Regions from separate parts of the Exiguobacterium sp. E17S genome, predicted to be linked through region 1. Evidence: riboswitches for the same ligand, from Rfam matches in the RefSeq annotation. Region 1 holds a riboswitch; the other holds the start of a gene.

What was found. Region 1 has a riboswitch for FMN ahead of AC3B4V_RS07355 (ECF transporter S component). Riboswitches for the same ligand answer to the same signal wherever they lie in the genome.
Region 2: it holds a riboswitch for FMN, as region 1 does, so the genes downstream of both, ribD (bifunctional diaminohydroxyphosphoribosylaminopyrimidine deaminase/5-amino-6-(5-phosphoribosylamino)uracil reductase RibD) here and AC3B4V_RS07355 (ECF transporter S component) in region 1, are expected to answer to the same signal.

Annotation. Positions count from the first base shown of each region.
Region 1 is NZ_JBYLRU010000001.1:1,420,044-1,429,828, reverse strand. Features, by position in the region: gene AC3B4V_RS07380 (TIGR01457 family HAD-type hydrolase) at 1-130, shown strand, start outside; gene AC3B4V_RS07375 (NifU family protein) at 173-400, opposite strand; gene AC3B4V_RS07370 (DUF1462 family protein) at 510-806, shown strand; gene AC3B4V_RS07365 (NAD(P)/FAD-dependent oxidoreductase) at 848-1,900, opposite strand; gene AC3B4V_RS07360 (YuzB family protein) at 1,993-2,226, shown strand; gene AC3B4V_RS07355 (ECF transporter S component) at 2,304-2,870, opposite strand; FMN riboswitch at 3,026-3,168, opposite strand; gene AC3B4V_RS07350 (HesB/IscA family protein) at 3,280-3,630, shown strand; gene AC3B4V_RS07345 (NAD-dependent epimerase/dehydratase family protein) at 3,748-4,614, shown strand; gene AC3B4V_RS07340 (GNAT family N-acetyltransferase) at 4,611-5,114, shown strand; gene AC3B4V_RS07335 (GNAT family N-acetyltransferase) at 5,111-5,602, shown strand; gene AC3B4V_RS07330 (NAD(P)/FAD-dependent oxidoreductase) at 5,845-6,843, opposite strand; gene AC3B4V_RS07325 (NAD(P)/FAD-dependent oxidoreductase) at 7,087-8,298, shown strand; gene AC3B4V_RS07320 (YuiB family protein) at 8,380-8,697, shown strand; gene glcT (glucose PTS transporter transcription antiterminator GlcT) at 8,799-9,656, shown strand.
Region 2 is NZ_JBYLRU010000006.1:71,589-81,373, forward strand. Features, by position in the region: gene AC3B4V_RS14730 (methionine ABC transporter ATP-binding protein) at 1-505, shown strand, start outside; gene AC3B4V_RS14735 (methionine ABC transporter permease) at 495-1,145, shown strand; gene AC3B4V_RS14740 (MetQ/NlpA family ABC transporter substrate-binding protein) at 1,165-1,983, shown strand; gene AC3B4V_RS14745 (M20 family metallopeptidase) at 2,006-3,211, shown strand; FMN riboswitch at 3,395-3,539, shown strand; gene ribD (bifunctional diaminohydroxyphosphoribosylaminopyrimidine deaminase/5-amino-6-(5-phosphoribosylamino)uracil reductase RibD) at 3,699-4,739, shown strand; gene ribE (riboflavin synthase) at 4,724-5,350, shown strand; gene ribA (GTP cyclohydrolase II) at 5,350-6,540, shown strand; gene ribH (6,7-dimethyl-8-ribityllumazine synthase) at 6,537-6,995, shown strand; gene AC3B4V_RS14770 (DUF6612 family protein) at 7,208-8,029, shown strand; gene AC3B4V_RS14775 (methyl-accepting chemotaxis protein) at 8,082-9,785, opposite strand.

The sequences.
Region 1 (9,785 bases):
CCTATTCGGAATCAATGGAGGCATCCGGACGATGCACGTCAATTCTGGCGTCCACACACCCGTCTTCATTCAAGGTCAGGATCGTCAACCGACATACATGGTCGATACGTTAGCCGAATGGATTCTATGAATCAAAAAATCCCGAACGAGAATTCGTTCGGGATTTCATGTATTAGAAGACTTGTTCGACTTCAACGACGCCAGCGACTTCTTCAAGAAGGGCACGTTCGATACCGGCCTTCAATGTGATCGTTGAACTTGGGCAGCTACCACAAGCTCCCATCAAACGGAGTTTTACGATTCCGTCTTCTACATCTACGAGTTCAACGTCTCCTCCATCACGAAGAAGGAACGGACGCAATTTTTCAAGAACTTCATTCACTTGATCAAACATTTCCATGCGTAAACACATCCTTTCGTATAGTTTCATTGTAACAGGGTTGAAAAATGTTCTCAATCTGGAAAACTTGTATACTAAAGAGGAGAGAATTGAAAAGGGGGACTTCAAGATGGAAATCACGGTTTATGGAACAGCGGTCACTTGTCCGAGTTGTGTCGGGGCACCCAGCTCGGAAGAGACGTTCAGTTGGCTACAAGCTGTCCTCGGACAGAAATATGAGCAAGCGATGACGCTACGCTATGTCGATTTCGAGACAGCAACAGCGGATCAATGGACGGAAGCCTTGAAAGAGGATGTCTATTTTTATCCACTGATCGTGCTTGATGATGAGATGATTGACGAGGGGTACGTCAAGCTGAAGACGATCACGGCAGCGATTGATGCAAAGTTAAGTCAGACGGGGTGAACGACAAAGAGGTATCCCAAAGATCGGGACACCTCTTTTGTTCATTTAATCTTTTTGTGTTTCCATAAGACACCGGACTTTAAGAGACGTGGGACTTTCCCCGTCAGCGCTTGCTTGCCCATGACGATCCCAAAACCATCTGATTTCCCGAGCGATCCGAGCATCCCGCGCAATTTGATTTCTGGCAGTTTCGGCAATTTTTTCCCTTGCCATTTCGCTTGCAAGACATCGACGACTTGTTCTGCCTGATGTTCTGCGAGTTGACCGCTTGGTGCATACGGCAAGCTGGCACAATCGCCGATGACGAAGACGTTATCGTATTCTGGTACATGGTGATGTTCCGTCAATTTGATCCGACCGCCACTGTCTGCAGCAAAGCCGAGATCACGAACGACCTTGACCGGCTGCGTACCTGCCGTCCAAATCGTCAAGTCCGACGGGTACGTATCGTCGCCGTTTCGCACGTCGTCCGCCGTGACGAGCGTGACGTTCGAATTGTTGATGACCTCAACGTCATGCTCCTCGAACCATTCCTGGACGTAAGACGAGACTTTATCGGATAAGAATGACAAGACGGATGGACCGCGGTCGAACAGACGAATCGTTAAATCTTTCCGGCTCTCATGCAGTTCACTGGCAAGTTCGACACCAGATAGACCAGCACCGACGATCGAGACGACGGACCCCGGTGACAAACCACAGATCGCTTGCTGTGTCTTGCGCGATTCTTCAAGTGTCTGGATGCTATATGTAAACTCTTGAGCACCCGGAATGTTGTGGTATTTATCCTCGCAACCGAGGGCGATGATCAAGTCATCATAGAATAATTCTGATCCGTCCTGCAGGTGGACCGTATTCGTCTCTGGTGAGATTTTAATGACATGTCCATATTTATAAGTAAGATGTTTCCCCTCCGGAAATTCAATCCGGACATCTCGATCTGATAATGTACCTGCTGCGAGTGCGTAATATTCCGTTTTGAGTGCGTGGTACGGTAGACGGTCGACGAGCGTGACGGCAACTTCCTCGTCCTTGAATCGCTCACAAATCCGCATTCCACCATATCCTCCGCCGAGTACGACCAATTGCTTCATAACGTAAAATCCCCCTTAGTTCCCCTAAATCAGTCTGACCTTGTATAATACGACATGAGGCAGGTCGTTTCCTGCTTGAAGGAGGAAAAAAAGTGAATCCGATTATTGAATTTTGTATCAGTAACTTAGCGGCTGGTACACAGGTCGTCATGGAGCAACTCGAACGTGACCCTAACGTCGACGTCGTCGAATACGGTTGTCTCGGCTATTGCGGCATTTGTTCGCTTGATCATTTTTGTCTCGTTGATGGTGAGACGGTCGTAGGCGAGACGCCGGAAGAGTTGCTTGAAAAGATTTACCTAAAAATCGAAGAGAATGAGCTGTGAGCACGAACAGCCAAAAAAAACCCCTCGTTCGTCTGAACGAGGGGATTCGTGTCCGTCAGCGGGCGCAGCTTTTCGGATCAGGCAGATTGTTGACGGCGCATCATCCATGGTCGTAGTTTCAAGAACAACGGAATGAAGAGTGCCGAGATGAACAACGCCTTGATGACGTTAAACGGTAAGATACCAGCTGTGATCGCTGTCCATTTGACAGCTGGATCCGCCATGTAGTCCATACCAAGGAACCATGCATACGCTGGAAGGATCAAGATATAGTTGAGAATCGCAAGACCGAGTGCCATCGTGATCGTACCAGCGACGAGACCAGTTGCGAGACCTTGTGTTGATTTCTTTTTGTGGTAGAACCAGCTGACAGGAAGCACGAATGCGACACCAGCAGCGAAGTTCGCGAATTCTCCGACCGGAACACCACTTCCGCGGAAGATGTAGTATAGCACGTTCTTCAATGCTTCGACGATGACACCTGCGACCGGTGAGAACATGATCGCTGCGACGAGAGCAGGAACATCACTGAAGTCAATCTTCAGATAGTTCGGTAAGAACGGCAGTGGAAAATTGATAAGCATAAGAACAAACGAGATTGATCCTAACATTGACAGAGTGACCATTTTTTGTGTGCGTTTCATACGAGTATTGTCTCCTTTTGCTCGTTCCTCTCGATGAAGTATTGGCATGACTGCGTCCATAAAGAAACCCCTATTGATGAGATCAACAGGGGAGAAGTCCGCATTAAATAAACCTAATCGATTGTTGCAAAAATCGATCAAATTCAAACTCATGCCGCCATCTTCTCCCATCCAGACTGTACTGTCGGCTCCTGAATTACACAGAATCAGCAAATAGCGCCCTATTCGCTCGCGGGCTTCAACTCAAGAAGAGTTGTTTACCGCCGGTCGGGAATTTCACCCTGCCCTGAAGATGGAACGATTATTTTGTTGTACATACCATTTATACAACGAATTCAAGATAGTTTCAAGCAACTAGGTTTCGATTCGCTCAGAAGTTGCGTATACTAAAGAAAAGGAAGGTGATGACATGATCCATTTAACGGAGGCAGCAGCGCTACAAGTCCAGGACATGATGGCGCAGGCACCAGCAGATGAACGGAATCTTCGGATGCTCGTCCAAGGTGGTGGATGTAGTGGTCTGTCGTACGGAATGGGATTCGACCAACAGAAAGAAACGGATCTCGTTTTCGAACAGCACGGCGTGACCGTCATCGTGGACGAAAAAGATTATCCGGTCGTCAAAGGACTGGAAATCGATTATAAGCAGTCGATGCTCGGCGGCGGATTCACGATCACGAATCCGAATGCCATCGCAACATGCGGTTGCGGGACTTCGTTCCGGACGGCAACGAATGCTGGGACACCGGGTGGCTGTTAATGAATCCAATCGTGGACATCGTCCACGATTTTTTTATTGTCCGCATACAGGAGACCTGTTCCGTTGACTCGAAATATTAAGAGAGTGAATGCTACTACGAACAGGGAGGGCTTCAGGATGAGAAAAGTATTGATCTTCGGGGGAACGCGCTATTTCGGACGCCGGCTTGCAATTCGCTTAGCCGATTCGGGGGATGACGTGACAATCGTCACACGCGGCGAGCATACGCCACCAGTCGCGAAGGGCTTGACATTTTTCAAAGGAGACCGGACGTCAAGTAGTACGATGAAGGACTTAAGCCAACAGCACTGGGATGTCATCTATGACAACATTTGCTTCACGCCGTATCAAGCCAAGCTTGCGATCGACGCGTTTGAAGGGAAAGTCGGGCGCTACGTGTTGACGTCGACGATGTCTGTCTATGAAGACGGTGGTGCGAATATCACGGAGCGTGCCTACAATCCGTTTCCCGGGAAATATGAGCTTGAGAAGGAACATGGATATGGCGAAGGGAAGCGCCAAGCGGAGAGTTATTTCTTCCAACGGGCGACGTTCCCAGTCGTTGCGGTCCGTTTTCCGGTCGTCCTCGGACCAGATGACTATACGGAGCGACTCGTCTTTCATATCAAGCGGGCGCTTGACGGTCGTCCGATCGTTGCCGAAAACACATACGCGAAGATGGGGTATATCTCAAGTTATGAAGCCGCTGCCTTTCTTGAGTGGTGTGGTCGTTCGGAACTGACCGGACCAATCAACGCTGCAAGTGACGGTGTCTTATCAATTCAAGACCTAGTGGATAAGATCGACCGCGTTGCGGGAACGACGAGTCAACTCGTTGCAAAAGGAGAAGATGAATCGCCGCTTGCGCCAGAACGCGATTTCTATATGGATACGACAGCTGCGAAACAAGCCGGCTATCTATTCCAACATGTCGATGACTGGCTCGATCGTTTGATTGAAGAGGAGGTGCGCAATCACCAATGATGCAGTTGATAAAACCAACTCTTGCGTGGGAGACAGAGTATCGCGCCTTTTTAGAAGACTGGCGAGAGTCGGGCGAAACGATCGTGCCGGAAGCAGTCGGAGACACATATGAACCGCTCGGCGCTTATTTTGCGGAACTTAAGGAAATGGAGACAACAGTCAGACCGGGTCTTGTCACCCATTCGACGTACTGGATGGTCGACGGGCAACGAATCGTCGGTGCGCTGAACTTCCGGCATGACTTGACGGAGAACTTGAAGTTGTACGGCGGACACATCGGATACGGCATCCGACCATCCGAGCGTCAGAAAGGATATGCGACGACCGGGCTCCGTTTAGCGCTAGAAGAAGCACGGCAACGTGGACTCGATCAAGTGCTGTTGACGTGTGGCGTTGATAATCTAGCATCTCGCCGTGTCATCTTGGCGAACGGTGGACAAGAAATCGAGCCGACTGTTCGTAATGGACGCGAGACACGTCGCTTCATCATCCCGTTATGAGGATTCGTGAAGCACGTCTTGAAGATGCGTCAGCCATCGCCCGCGTTCATATTGATGCCTGGCGGGAGACGTATCAAGGTATCATTCCAGATCCGTATTTAGCACAGCTGTCGCATGCGAAACGGACGAAACAATGGGAACAGACATTAGTTGATCAGCGCGTGTATGTTGCCGTGTCAGGAGAAGAAGTCGTTGGCTTTGCGCAAGGTGGAGCGAATCGAAGTGATGCGCGTGAAGGGGAGTTGTATGCGATTTATGTCTTGCAAGCGTCGCAAGGACAAGGACTCGGAAAAGCTTTGTTTCAACGCATCGCTGAGGACTTAGCGGAATATGAGACGATGCAGGTTTCTGTCTTGCGAGATAATCCAGCGTGCCAGTTTTACGAGCGATTCGGTGGTCAGGTCTTCGAAGAATCGATGATTGAGCGAGGTGGGGTGGAACTCGTGCAACGGGTTTACCGGATACCTGTTAAAAGATCATCTATATGAAATCGGACGTTTTCAACATCTTCGCTTTCCTCAGGCGGGAGGTAAGCCGCGCCAGTTCCCATTCCATGTGATCTGTCGGGTCTTACCTATCCCTGACGGAAGCATACATCGTGCTTCCTTTTCCTGTAGGAGTCGAAGATGTTTGTTCACGTCCTAGATGTGATTCCATCTAAATAAGAGGTCGGACTCCGATATCTCATCCGGAATTCGACCTCTTATTTGTTTTCAGCCATTCAGGTATCTCAAGAATGATTCGTTACTTTTTCGAACAGACTCGTCGAGTGTTGCGGGTGACGAGCAGATGGATCAACAAGAAGCTTCGCTTGGTTAACGGCGATCGGTGCTTCACCAAAGCCCGTTGCGATCAGTTTGACGCGTCCTTCGTAAGTCGCGATATCACCACAAGCGAAGACGCCTGGAATCGCAGTCTCCATCTTCGAATTGACACGAATCGAATTGCGTTCGAATTCGACTTCCCATTCTTTGAGCGGTCCGAGTGACGAGACGAAGCCGAAGTTACAGACGACATCGTCCGCAGCGACGACGACGACTTCACCACTTTCAGCATGTTTGAACGTCAGCGTCTCGATGTGAGTCTCACCTGTGACCGATTCAAGTGTATACGGCGTCATGACGTTGACGGACGAATCGTGTAACAGTTCGACCGAATGTTCATGGGCACGGAACTTATCACGACGGTGGACGAGCGTGACGGATTTTGCGATCGGCTCAAGCATCAATGACCAGTCAACTGCAGAGTCACCGCCACCAAGTAAGACGACTTGGCGATCCTTGAAGCGTTCCATGTCGTTGACGAAATAGTGTAAGTTCGTTTCTTCGAAGCGTTCTGCATCTGCCACTCCGAGTGGACGCGCGGCGAACGAGCCGTTTCCTGCCGTCAAGATGACGGTCTTCGTATAATGCTCGCCTTTATTCGTGACGAGGCGGATGATTCCGTCATCCATCCGTTCGTAAGCGATGACGGTCTCACCGAGCACGTATGTCGGATCGAATTCATTTGCTTGTTCAAGCAACCGATCGACCAGTTCCTGTGCTTTTACTTTCGGAAAACCGGCAATATCGTATATATATTTTTCAGGATAAAGCGTAGCGAGTTGACCACCTAATTGAGGTAGACTCTCGATGACCTTCGTCTTCATCTGGCGCATTCCTGAATAAAACGCGGTGAACAGTCCGACTGGACCGCCGCCGATGATCGTGACATCATATGGTTGGTGCATCTGATTCCCTCCTAGCGTTGGATAGGTCCATTATATAGGAAGTAGGGGGTGAAGGTGCAAGTACGGAACATCTCACATTTTTTTAAGGGAAATTACATTTTTCTTTTGCAATCATTCCTGAAAAGTGTTTCAATAGGCTTATAGACATGTGAACATTATTTGAACAAAATTTTTGAGCATTCGTCTGTAATTGAATGTGAAGAAAATCACAACAAAACTACGATTCGTAAGGAGTATCAGAACATGAACACACCTAACATTGTTATTCTTGGAGCGGGCTACGGTGGATTGATCACAGCAGTCAACCTTCAAAAGAAACTCGGCGTCGATCAAGCGAACATCACGTTGATTAACAAACACGACTATCATTACCAAACAACTTGGTTGCATGAACCAGCTGCAGGTACGATGTCTGCGGAGCAAGCGCGCATCTACATCAATGATGTCATCAACCCGTCACGCGTCAAACTTGTCAAAGGTATCGTTGAGAAAGTCGACACGGCTGCTAAAACGGTTCTCTTACAAGATGGCGGAACAGTTCCTTACGATTACGTCGTCGTTGCTCTCGGTGGCGTTCCTGAAACATTCGGTATCAAAGGATTGAAGGAACACGCGCTGACGATCAGCTCGTTGAACAGCGTCCGTAAAATCAAGGAACATATCGATTACTCATTCGCACAGTACAAAACAACAGGATCACAAGATCGTTCACTCTTGACGATCGTTGTTGGTGGTGCTGGATTCACAGGAATCGAGTTCATGGGTGAGCTCGTCAACCGTATTCCAGAACTGTGCAAACAATATGACATTCCACGCGAACTCGTTCGTGTCGTCAACATCGAGGCAGCACCGACAGTCCTTCCAGGATTCGATGCAGATCTCGTCAACTATGCACACAAATGGCTTGAGCGCCAAGGCATCGAGTTCAAACTCGGTAACGGCATCAAGGAATGTGGACCAGGAAGCGTCACATTCGGTCCGCTTCAAGGCGACACGACTGAGACGATCGAAGCGAACACGATCATCTGGACTGGTGGCGTCAGCGGTAACCCTGTCGTTGCAGCATCTGGTTTCGAAGCGATGCGTAACCGTGTCGTCGTTGAAGAAGATCTCCGTGTTCCAGGACACGACAATGTCTTCATGATCGGTGACTGTTCAGCAGTCATGGACCCAAGTTCGAACCGTCCGTACCCACCGACTGCACAAATCGCGACACAACAAGCACACAAAGTCGCTGAGAACATCGCAGCACTCATCGCTGGTCGTCAAACATCGACGTTCACGTACGAGAACAAAGGAACGGTCGCTTCGCTTGGTCATAAAGACGGTATCGGCATGGTCTTTGGTAAGAAGATCTACGGCCGTAACGCATCGTTCATGAAAAAAGTCATCGACAACAAACACTTCTTCGAACTGAAAAAGCTTGGTCTTGCGATCAAAAAAGGGAAGTTCTAAGTTCACGTTTTAGGCAAATGTACACTCGTGCATTTGCCTTTTTTGTCGGTTATACTAGAAGAGATTCAAAGGGGGAACAGTATGCATATCATTCAAGCCGTGATCGGGAGTGTGCTTTATCTCGTCATGTTCTTTAGTATCGGATTCATCTTAAACATGTTGTTGCGGAGTACATGGGTGATGCTCGTACTCTATCCGGTCATCATCATCATGATGATCGACAACCAATCGACGCTCGAATACTTCACGAATGCTCGTGAAGCGATTCCGAATCTTGGGGACCGGATTGCTGGTCTACAGACAGCGGATATCACGATGTTCGCGGCTGGTCTTGCCGGAATCATCATCGCCGGTCTATCGATTCGCTTCTTGCGTAAGAGCGGTTACCAAATGTTTTAAAGTCTACTTGAGTAAGTAGGCTTTTTTCGTGTCTGAAAAACCGTTATAATAAAAACAATGTCTTTAAATAAATGTGTAAGAGCAGATTGGGTTGAGAGCGAATGGATAAACAAATGTACCACGTTATCAAGGTATTGAATAATAATGTCGTCATTTGTTCGACTGGTGCGAATCAGGAAGTCATTATCCTCGCGAAAGGGATTGGCTTCGGTCGGAAGCCAGGCGATCAACTGACAGATCTCGACAAGTTGGAAAAAGTCTACACGTTGAAGGATAAAGAAGAACAGGATCAATATAAGGCGCTCGTCGGTCATCTCGATGAGAATTTCATCGCGTTGATGAACGAGATCGTTTCGATGATCGAGACACGCTTCGGAAAAAAGGTCGACGAACATATCCATATCGGATTGACGGATCATTTGACGTTCACGTTCAAGCGACTGGAACAAGGAATGGAAGTCACGAATCCGTTTCTTGCTGAAACGGAAGCCTTGTATCCCGAAGAGTACGCCCTTGCAGAAGAAATCGTCGAGTTCATCAGTGCCGAGATGAATTTTTACCTACCTCCAGCGGAGACAGGATTCATCGCACTTCATATTCATTCAGCGACGAACTTCAAAGACGTACTCGAAGTCAACCGCCATCATCAACTCGTCGGTTTAATTGCTAGTCATATCGAACAGCGACTGGAGATTAAAATCGATCGAAAATCGCTTGATTACAAGCGTCTGATTCGGCATCTTCGTTCAGCGATTGAAAGGGTTTCCAATGGGGAGTATCTAGAGGCTCCAGAAAAAGTAGAAAAGCTATTGCGTGAAGAATATCCGCTATGCTATGATACTGCTTGGGAGCTGATGTCCATCATGGAACGTCAGTTGAAGAAAGCGGTACCGCGCGGTGAGGCGACGTATCTTACGATGCATCTGCAACGCTTAGTGCAGTACGATTCAGGTAAATGACCGCACGGACTACGTGTTACTGATACGATCAGGCATGAGTGGGATGTCGGGCAAGAAGCTTTATTTCCGTTATTCAACGGGATAAGTCTATTGTCTACAATCCGCTCGTGCCTGATTTTTTTCTGTAAA
Region 2 (9,785 bases), on a different contig from region 1:
GACACATCATATTCTCCAGTTATTAAAACGTATCAATGCGGAGTACGGGATCACGATTCTCTTGATCACCCACGAGATGGGCGTCATTCGGGAAATTTGCGACCGCGTCGCTGTCATTGAAGCTGGGAAACTGATCGAGTCAGGAACGGTCTTTGATGTCTTTTCAAACCCGCAGACCGAGACAGCACAGAACTTCGTCCGCTCCGTCATGCACGACGAGATTCCAGCATCGATTCGCCAGTTGATCGAGTCCCGGAATGCGAATCCGATCTATAAGATTCATTTCCTCGGACATCACACCGGGCAGCCACTCTTATCGCAAGTTGCGAAACGCTTTGACGTCGATGTCAACATCTTGCACGGTAGCATCACGGAGTTGCAGGATACGCCGTTCGGCACCTTACTCGTCGAGTTGATTGGTGAGCCGACTGAAGTGAAACGAGCGTTACACTACATCAATCAGGCACAGGTGACGGTCGAGGAGGTACTTGCTCATGCTAGTTAATTACAGTGATATCTGGACAGCATTTTTGCAGACGATGACGATGGTATCCGTTTCGCTCTTATTCTCGACCTTGATCGGCTTACCACTCGGTATCCTGCTTGTCGTCACGCGAAAAGGAGCATTGCTTGAAAATGTCCCGCTGTTCACGTTCTTCAACAGTATCGTCAATATTTTCCGTTCGATTCCGTTCATCATCTTACTCGTCGCGATCATCCCGTTGACGCGCTTGATCGTTCAGACATCGATCGGAACAGAAGCCGCAATCGTCCCGCTCGTCTTTTACGCTGCACCATACATGGCGCGTCTGATCGAGAGTTCTTTACTCGAAGTCGATAAAGGCGTTCTTGAAGCAGCAGAAGCGATGGGCGCGACACCGTTTCAAACGATTTTCCGCTTCCTCCTACCGGAAGCACTCGGTTCACTCATCCTTAACTTAACGATCGCGACGATCGGCTTGATCGGGGCGTCAGCGATGGCAGGTGCGATTGGAGGCGGTGGTCTCGGTGACTTAGCGATCACCTATGGCTATCAACGATTCGACACGAAAGTCATGATCATCACGGTCGGGATTCTCGTCATCTTAGTCCAAGGCTTACAGACGACAGGCAACATCGTCGCACGAAAAATTAGAAGACATTAATCAAGGGAGCGATTCAGCCATGAAAAAAACAGTAGCAATTGGAGCAACACTCACGACGATTTTATTTGCCGGGTGCGCAGCATCAGGAGAAGACGAAAAGACGATCAAGCTCGGTGTCAGCGGTTCAGACACACAAGTTTGGGACTATGTCGCGAAAAAAGCAGAAAAGGAGGGCATCAAAATCGAGCTCGTCAAGTTCTCCGATTATGTCCAGCCGAACATGGCACTGGCTGAGGGCGAGATCGACGCCAATGCCTTCCAGACGATTTCCTACTTCAACGCTTTCAAGAAAGAACATAATTTGAAGCTATCGCCGATTGCGACGACTGTTATCGCACCGATGGGGATTTACTCGGATAAATACAAGGACGTCAAAGACATTCCAACTGGCGGAAAAATCGCTGTTCCGAACGAAGCGACGAACATGGGACGCGCCCTCTTGTTACTGCAAGAAGCAGGTCTGATCAAGCTACCGGACGACTTCGATGGCAACGGTTCGGTCGATAAGATCGTCGAGAATCCGAAAAAGCTAAAAATCGTTCCGATCGTCGCCGGGCAAACGCCACGCGTCTTACCGGACGTCGCGGCATCAATCATCAACAATGGCATTGCCGTTGACGCTGGCTTCAACCCGATCAAGGACTCGATCGTCCATGAGAACGAGACAGCAAAACCATACATCAACATCATCGCGACACGGACGGAAGACAAGAACAAAAAAGAACTGAAAAAAATCGCATCGCTGTATCAACAAAAAGATGTCGCGGCCTTCATCAAAAAAGAATATAAAGGCAGTACGATCCCGACGTTCGTTCCACTGAGCGATATCGGCGAATAATTTCAAAAGGAGAGTGGACAGTATGACGACACCAGTACGCACGACATGGGTAGAGACGATTGAACAGGACATCGAACAAAAACGGGAATCGTATCTTGAGACAAGTCATCGGATTCATGCAACGCCGGAAATCGGGAACGAGGAATTCTTTGCTTCGCGGCTCCATGCGGAGCGTCTAACAGCGGAAGGTTTTACAGTAGAACTCGGCGTCGCGGGGCACGATACCGCGTTCTTCGCGAAGAAATCGAGCGACCGACCAGGCGCAACGATTGCCTTTCTTGCTGAATACGATGCGTTGCCGGGTATTGGTCACGCGTGCGGTCATAATATCATCGGCACGACGAGCGTCGCAGCGGCGATCGCGCTCAGTAAAGTGCTCGATGAAGTCGGCGGGAGTGTCGTTGTCCTTGGAACACCAGCCGAGGAAGGTGGACCGAACGGTAGTGCGAAAGGCAGTTTCGTCAAACATCAGTTGTTGGAAGGGATCGATGCGGCCTTGATGGTCCATCCGTCGGGACAAACACGGATCACGGGTTCTTCCCTTGCGGTCGATCCGCTCGACTTTGCCTTTACGGGTCGTCCGGCACACGCAGCGGCGTCACCAGAGGAAGGCATCAACGCCCTTGACGCTGTCATTCAACTCTTCAATGGAATCAATGCGTTACGTCAGCAATTACCGGACGATGTCCGGATTCACGGAATCATCACGCATGGAGGTGATGCGCCGAACATCATCCCGGAATACGCAAAAGCACGTTTCTTCATCCGGGCGACGACACGGGAACGATTGAATGCCGTCACGGAAAAAGTCAAAGCCGTCGCCCAAGGCGCGGCACTCGCGACTGGGGCGACACTTGACGTCATCGCCTTCCAAAATGAAGTCGATAACCTCGTCTTCAACCGGACGTTCGACCGTCTGTTCCAAGAAGAAGCAGAATCGCTTGGTGAAAAGGTCCACTTAGACGAACGACCGGGTCTTGGTTCGACGGATGCCGGTAACATCAGTCAAGTCATTCCGACGATCCATCCGTATATCAAGATAGGTCCGGACGATCTCGTCGCGCATACGGAAGCATTCAAAGAAGCGGCTCGTTCAGAAGCTGGAGATGAAGCATTGATCACGGGGGCGAAAATCCTCGCTCGGACAGCGCTTCGCGTCCTCGCTGATGAACGGACGCGCGGGGCGATCGCTCAAGAATTCCACGACCGGAAGAACGGATATTTATAAGCGGAAAACGACGACTGGATGCACTGCTATCAGGTGCTCCGGTCGTTTTTGAGATGCAGTCGATCACGAATTGGTGATGAGTGACAGAACTGGAGCGAAATCAAAAAAGAGACAAGACAGAAGCATTTGCGCTTTGTTTTCTTGAAAAAGATATGCTAGGCTAAAATTGTATAACTCAATAATCCAGTTCTTCGGGGTAGGGTGAAAATCCCAACCGGCGGTGATGCGATCGATTGATCGACGAGCCCGCGACCTGTGATGTACGCATCATGGCTGACTTGGTGAGATTCCAGGGCCGACGGTAAAGTCCGGATGGGAGAAGAACGAAACGACACGATTCAAGCCGTTTTCTGAAAAAATGTTTTCAGGAGATGGTCTCTTTCTGCATGAAAAAATGCTGGGAGCGAACCGTGTATTTCGTGAACCCTTCTATACAGACGCCCCTTTTTCAAGGGGCGTCTTTTTTCATTTGAAAGGAGTGAACGCGATGTCACAGATGATGAGTTATGCCATGCAATTAGCACAAATGTTACACGGACAAACAAGTCCGAATCCAAGTGTCGGCTGTGTCATCGTCAAACAAGGACGCATCATCGGCTTCGGTGCGCACCGGTTTGCCGGTGGTCCGCACGCAGAAGTCGAAGCCTTACGGATGGCAGGAGAAGCCGCCCGCGGTGCCGATCTTTACGTGACGCTCGAGCCATGCAATCATCATGGCAAGACGCCACCATGCACGGAAGCGATTCTACAAGCAGGAATCAAACGAGTCTTCGTCGCAACGGAGGACAAACATGCGATCGTCGCTGGTTCCGGAATCAAACGGCTACAGGACACGGGAATCGAAGTCGAGGTCGGCCTGTTACGCCATGAGGCAGAAGCTCTCTACACGGAATTCTGGAAGACGATCGAACGAAAACGCCCGACCGTGACCGTCAAGATCGCTCAGACGATGAACGGGATCGCGGCGACAGGTGAACAGCGCTGGATCACGTCAGAAGAAGCACGCGCGAATGGTCGCGCCCTGCGTGGACGCCATGATGCGATCCTCGTCGGCAGTGAGACGGTCCTCGTCGATGATCCGGCACTGACTTTACGCGCGGCGTCAGGTATCGAACCGATTCGGGTAATCGTCGATCGCCGTGGTCGGGTCCCGGAGACGGCGCAAGTTTTCCGCGATGGTAAAAATCCAACCTACTGGCTGACGAGTGTTCCTCGGATCAGTCACGATCAGGTGACGGTGCTCGTCGGTGAGTATGAGACGCCGGAAGCGATTTTAAAACGCTTATACGAACAAGACATTCGCAGTGTTTTGATCGAAGGTGGACCGACGATTCAAGCCGCTTTCCTTGAGGCAGATCTCGTTGACCGAATCGAAGTCTACCAAGCCCCATCGATTTTTGAAGGCGATGCGTGGAATAGTCAACACGATATCGAAGATCGTTTTCAAATCGACCAGGTTGAGACGGTTGGACCGGATCTCCATCTGACGTACATCCGAAAGGAGGAGACAACATGTTCACCGGATTGATTGAAGAAGTCGGAACCTTAAAACGAAAGATCCCGCGACCGAACGGGTTAGCGCTTGAAATTGAGGCGCACCGGGTACTCGAAGGAACGAAGATCGGAGATAGCATCGCCGTCGATGGGATTTGTTTGACGGTCACGTCGATGAGTCCGACCGGTTTCACGGCAGATGCCGTCCATGACACGATTCGGTCAACAGCCCTCGGCACGTACCGCGTCGGAAGCCCATTGCAACTCGAACGGGCGATGCCGGCAGACGGTCGCTTCGGCGGCCATTTCGTCAGTGGACATATCGACGGAACAGCTCGGCTGATCAGTCGGCGACCGGATGGAGAAGCGATGGTCTATACGTTTGATGTCGGATCGTGGCAAAAGTATTGTATTCCGAAAGGCTCGATCGCAATCAACGGTACGAGCCTGACGTTGCAAGGCGTCACGCCGGAAACGATCTCGATTTCATTGATTCCGCACTCACGTCAAGTGACGACGTTTGATCGATTGGCAAGCGGCGCAGTCGTCAATATCGAGTGTGACATGATGGCGAAACATCTCTATCATTTCACGCAGCATGAGAAGCAGACGGACTGGGCAGCATTCTTAGGAGGCGACATGTAATGAACGGATTCGACTTGATTGAAGACGCAATAGAAGATTTGAAAAAAGGACGACCGATCATCGTCTGTGATGACGAGGATCGTGAGAATGAAGGCGATCTCGTCATGCTCGCAGAACACGCGACAGCAGAAAACATCAACTTCATGATCACATACGGAAAAGGACTCGTCTGTGTACCAGTCAGTCCGCGGATCGCACAGCGACTCGAACTTGCTCCGATGACAGCGAATAATACAGATCCGCATGGAACGGCATTTACGCTCAGCATCGATCATGAAGAAGCAAAGACCGGCATCAGTGCTGAGGAACGGTCGCTAACGATTCAGCGGATGCTGACGGATGGACCGGAACGTTTCAAACGACCGGGTCACATCTTCCCATTGATCGCCAAAGAGGGCGGTGTCCGGGAGCGACGTGGACATACGGAAGCGGGTGTCGATCTTGCCCGTCTTGCCGGTAGCGATGAGATCGCCGTCATCTGTGAAATCATTAAGGAAGACGGCACGATGGCACGGGTCGATGATCTACTTCTCTATAAGGAAGAACATGATTTAAAACTGATTACGATCGAAGCACTCGTCGCGTATCTTGAGCGACCGTTGAAGCGGGAGGCGGAAGTGTTGCTTCCGACGACGTTCGGAGCCTTTCGAATGATTGGCTATACGACGCCAGACGATAAAGAACATGTCGCTGTCTTATCCGGTGAAGCGCACGACGGGATGCTCGTCCGTCTACACTCGGAATGCCTGACAGGGGACGTCTTCGGTTCGAAGCGTTGCGATTGTGGACCGCAACTCGATGCGGCACTCGAGCGGATTGAACAAGAAGGGGGAGCCGTCTTGTATTTACGTCAGGAAGGACGCGGCATCGGTCTGATGGCGAAGTTAAAAGCGTACGAGTTACAGGAACAAGGACTCGATACGGTCGAAGCGAACCATGCACTCGGTTATCCGACTGACATGCGTGATTATACGGTCGCAGCGAACATGTTGCGTGATCTCGGCGTGACGAAGATCCGCTTGATGACGAACAACCCGGATAAACAACAGGTGCTCGAACAAGAAGGCATCGAAGTCATCGAACGTGTACCCCATCAAGTACCGGTTGAACCTGAAAATCAGCGTTATCTGAAAACAAAACAAACGAAACTCGGGCACTGGCTCGATATCCAAGGAGGACACACATTATGATCTACGAAGGTTTCTTAACAGGAGAAGGACTACGCGTCGCAATCGTCGCTGCACGTTTTAACGAATTGATCACTTCAAAACTCGTCGGAGGAGCAAACGACGCTTTCCGTCGTCACGGTGTCGCAGCGGATGCTGTCGATACGGCGTGGGTCCCGGGAGCATTCGAAATTCCACTCGTCGCGGAAAAATTAGCGAAAAGCGGCAAGTATGACGCAGTCATCACGCTGGGTGCTGTCATCCGCGGGGCGACGTCGCACTATGACTATGTCTGTAACGAAGTCGCGAAAGGTGTCGCGAGTGCGTCGCGCGACACAGGTGTACCGATCATCTTTGGTGTCCTGACGACGGATTCAATCGAGCAAGCAGTCGAACGTGCTGGTACGAAAGCTGGAAACAAAGGCTATGAAGCTGCGGTTTCTGCGATTGAGATGGCGAATCTTTTACGGACGATCTAACGAACCAGAAACAGGCTGATGGAAGCTTCCATCAGCCTGTTTTTTTGCGGGAATCTCACGAACACTGAACCAAATTTCAAAAAAAGAATAGTAGATTTGAAATTTGAGGGTTCGTTTTGAAGTATAACGGTAATGGTCTACTAAAGAAACTTTGAAACATTTTCCAATGTTTTTCGTAAATCAGGGTAACGCGTATAAAGGAGGAAATGAATATGAAGAAAACAAGGTGGGTAGCAGCCGGGATTGTCGCAGCATCCATTGGACTTGCCGGATGCCAAGATGGACAGACGGATTCAGGTAGTGGTAGCGGATCGGGTTCGACGAAGTCGGGGGAACTCTCGAACACAGAGCTATTAAAGAAAGCGACAGCCGCTCAAGAGGACATCAAATCGTTCCATATGGAAGGAACGGTCAGCTCTAAAGCAGGTGAGATGGCGATGGATCAGAAAGTTTCAGCTGACATCATTCAAAAGCCGCTCGCGATGAAGCAGACGATGACGATGAAGAATCCTGAAGACGGGAAAGACGTGACGATCGAAAGTTACATCGTTGACGATAAAATGTATCTCTCACAAAACGGACAATGGATTGTTCAAGATGTTTCGGAGCTAGGCGAAATGGTCGAAGCGATGGAATCATCGGCATCAACGGAACAAAACCTACAGCTCCTAAAGAAATACAAAGATAATTGGACAGCGAAAAAAGAGGGCGACGTCTATCAGATCGACGTTAAGCTGAGTGGTGACGATCTGAAAGCCTTCATGAAGGATTCACTCGAACAGACAGGACAGATGGCACAGATGAAAGACGCGATGGATAGCATCGATTATAAAAAGATGAACTACAAAATGACATATGACGCGAAGACGTTCTATCCGAAGTCTCTCGACATGGACATGGTGTTTGCGATTGAAAAAGAGACCGAATTCAATATGAAGAATGAGTCGACGTTCTCGAAATTCAATGAGATCGACGAGATCACATTACCGGCGGAAGCAAAAGACGCACAACCGCTCACAGGTGCAGGACAATAAGTAATAAAAAACAAGCCCCTCTCTTCTAATCTGAAGACGAGGGGCTTGTCGTTTAGACTTGGAACTGGCGTAAGACCTCTTTTAGTGCCTCTGCCTGCTGTTGACTGACGGAAGTCTGGTCATGGACATCCCGGAACGCTTGGACGGAATGATTGATTTGTTCTGACATCGATTGTGTGCCTTGTGCCCCATCATTGACGGTGACGGCAACATCGTGGATGACACCGAGCATGTTTGCTGTCAGTTCCTGGAGTTGACCGGCTTGAACGGCGAAGTGTTCCGCTGCATCGCCGAATAATTGTGCATCATTTCGATACTGGACGGAGGCATCCTCAAACAAATCATAGTCTTTGGCGACCTTTGTATCAATGAAAGAGAGCATCTCGCCGGACGCAGCGTTCAAGTGTTCAACGGACTCGATGACAGAAATCGAGACATCTTGGATTTGTTCGACGGTATCCCGACTACTTTCGGCAAGTTTGCGAATTTCATCGGCGACGACAGCGAATCCGCGACCGACTTCACCAGCGCGTGCTGCTTCAATCGAAGCATTAAGGGATAAGAGATTCGTTTGCGCCGCAATCGAAAGAATCGCGTCCGATAAGACGGAAATTTCTTTAACGGCCTTCGCACGTGCCATCGCATCCTCGAGTTTACTTTTTGTTTCAGCGAGAATGTGATTCGCGGTCTGTTTCGCTTCTGTTGCAACGACTTGAAGTGATTCAGCACGCCCACCGACTTCTTGCGCCCGTTTTCCGTTCGCTTCTGCACTAGAGACGATATCATGAATCGTTGCTTCCATATCGACAGCAGACGAGTTCATCTCTTCGGCAGAGGCGGCTGTCTCCTGCATACCGGCTGATAAGTTTTCGATCGTATGGGAAGTCGACGCCATATCCTGATCGAGTTCGCTGATTCGACCGGAGACGTGACGTGAGGTCGATACGACGTGGGTTGCTGTATCATCGACTTGAATGATGATCGTCCGTAAGTGGGCGATGAATTGATTCATCGACTGGGCGATTTGTCCGATTTCATCATCACGCACGACGTCGAGTTGAGCCGTCAAGTCGCCGCCTTGTGTTGCCAGTTCATGCGTTTTCGCCTGCAGTTGACGGAGTGGACCGAAGATCGAGCGTAAAATCAAGACGGTGAAGATGACACCGAGTAATCCGACGACACCGATGATCGTGAAGAGAAGGATATGAGCTGTATTGGCAGAACTTGTGATGGCATCACCATTTATTTTCGCTTGTTGATTATTGTATTTCACGATTTTCGTTAATTGATCAGAGACAGCGAAGTATGAATCACGACTCTCACCTTCATAATAGGTGACTGCTTCTTTTTGGGTTTCTGGTGTACTGAGGGCGAGAAGACGATCAGTCGTCTCATTGAAAGTTTGCCATTTTTTAGTGAGATCATTGAACAGTTCGCGATCGCTTTTTAAATAAATCGTTTTCTCGTATTTCGCGAGATTCGCGTCAACGGTCGCTAAACCGTCTTTGACACGCTTATCATAACCGGCTTTGATCTCTGGATCATTTTCTTGAATGTGTAATAATTCGACACGTCGCAAATCAGACAGTGCCGTGTTCGTTTCATGGGATAAGTTCAGACCAGGAATCCAAGACGAGGTGATCGTTTGACTCTCTTGGTCAACGCGATTGAGAGAAGATGCGCCGTATAAACCGACACCGATCAAGCTAAGCAAAAGTATGGAGGACAATAAGATAAGCTTCGTTTTAATCTTCAT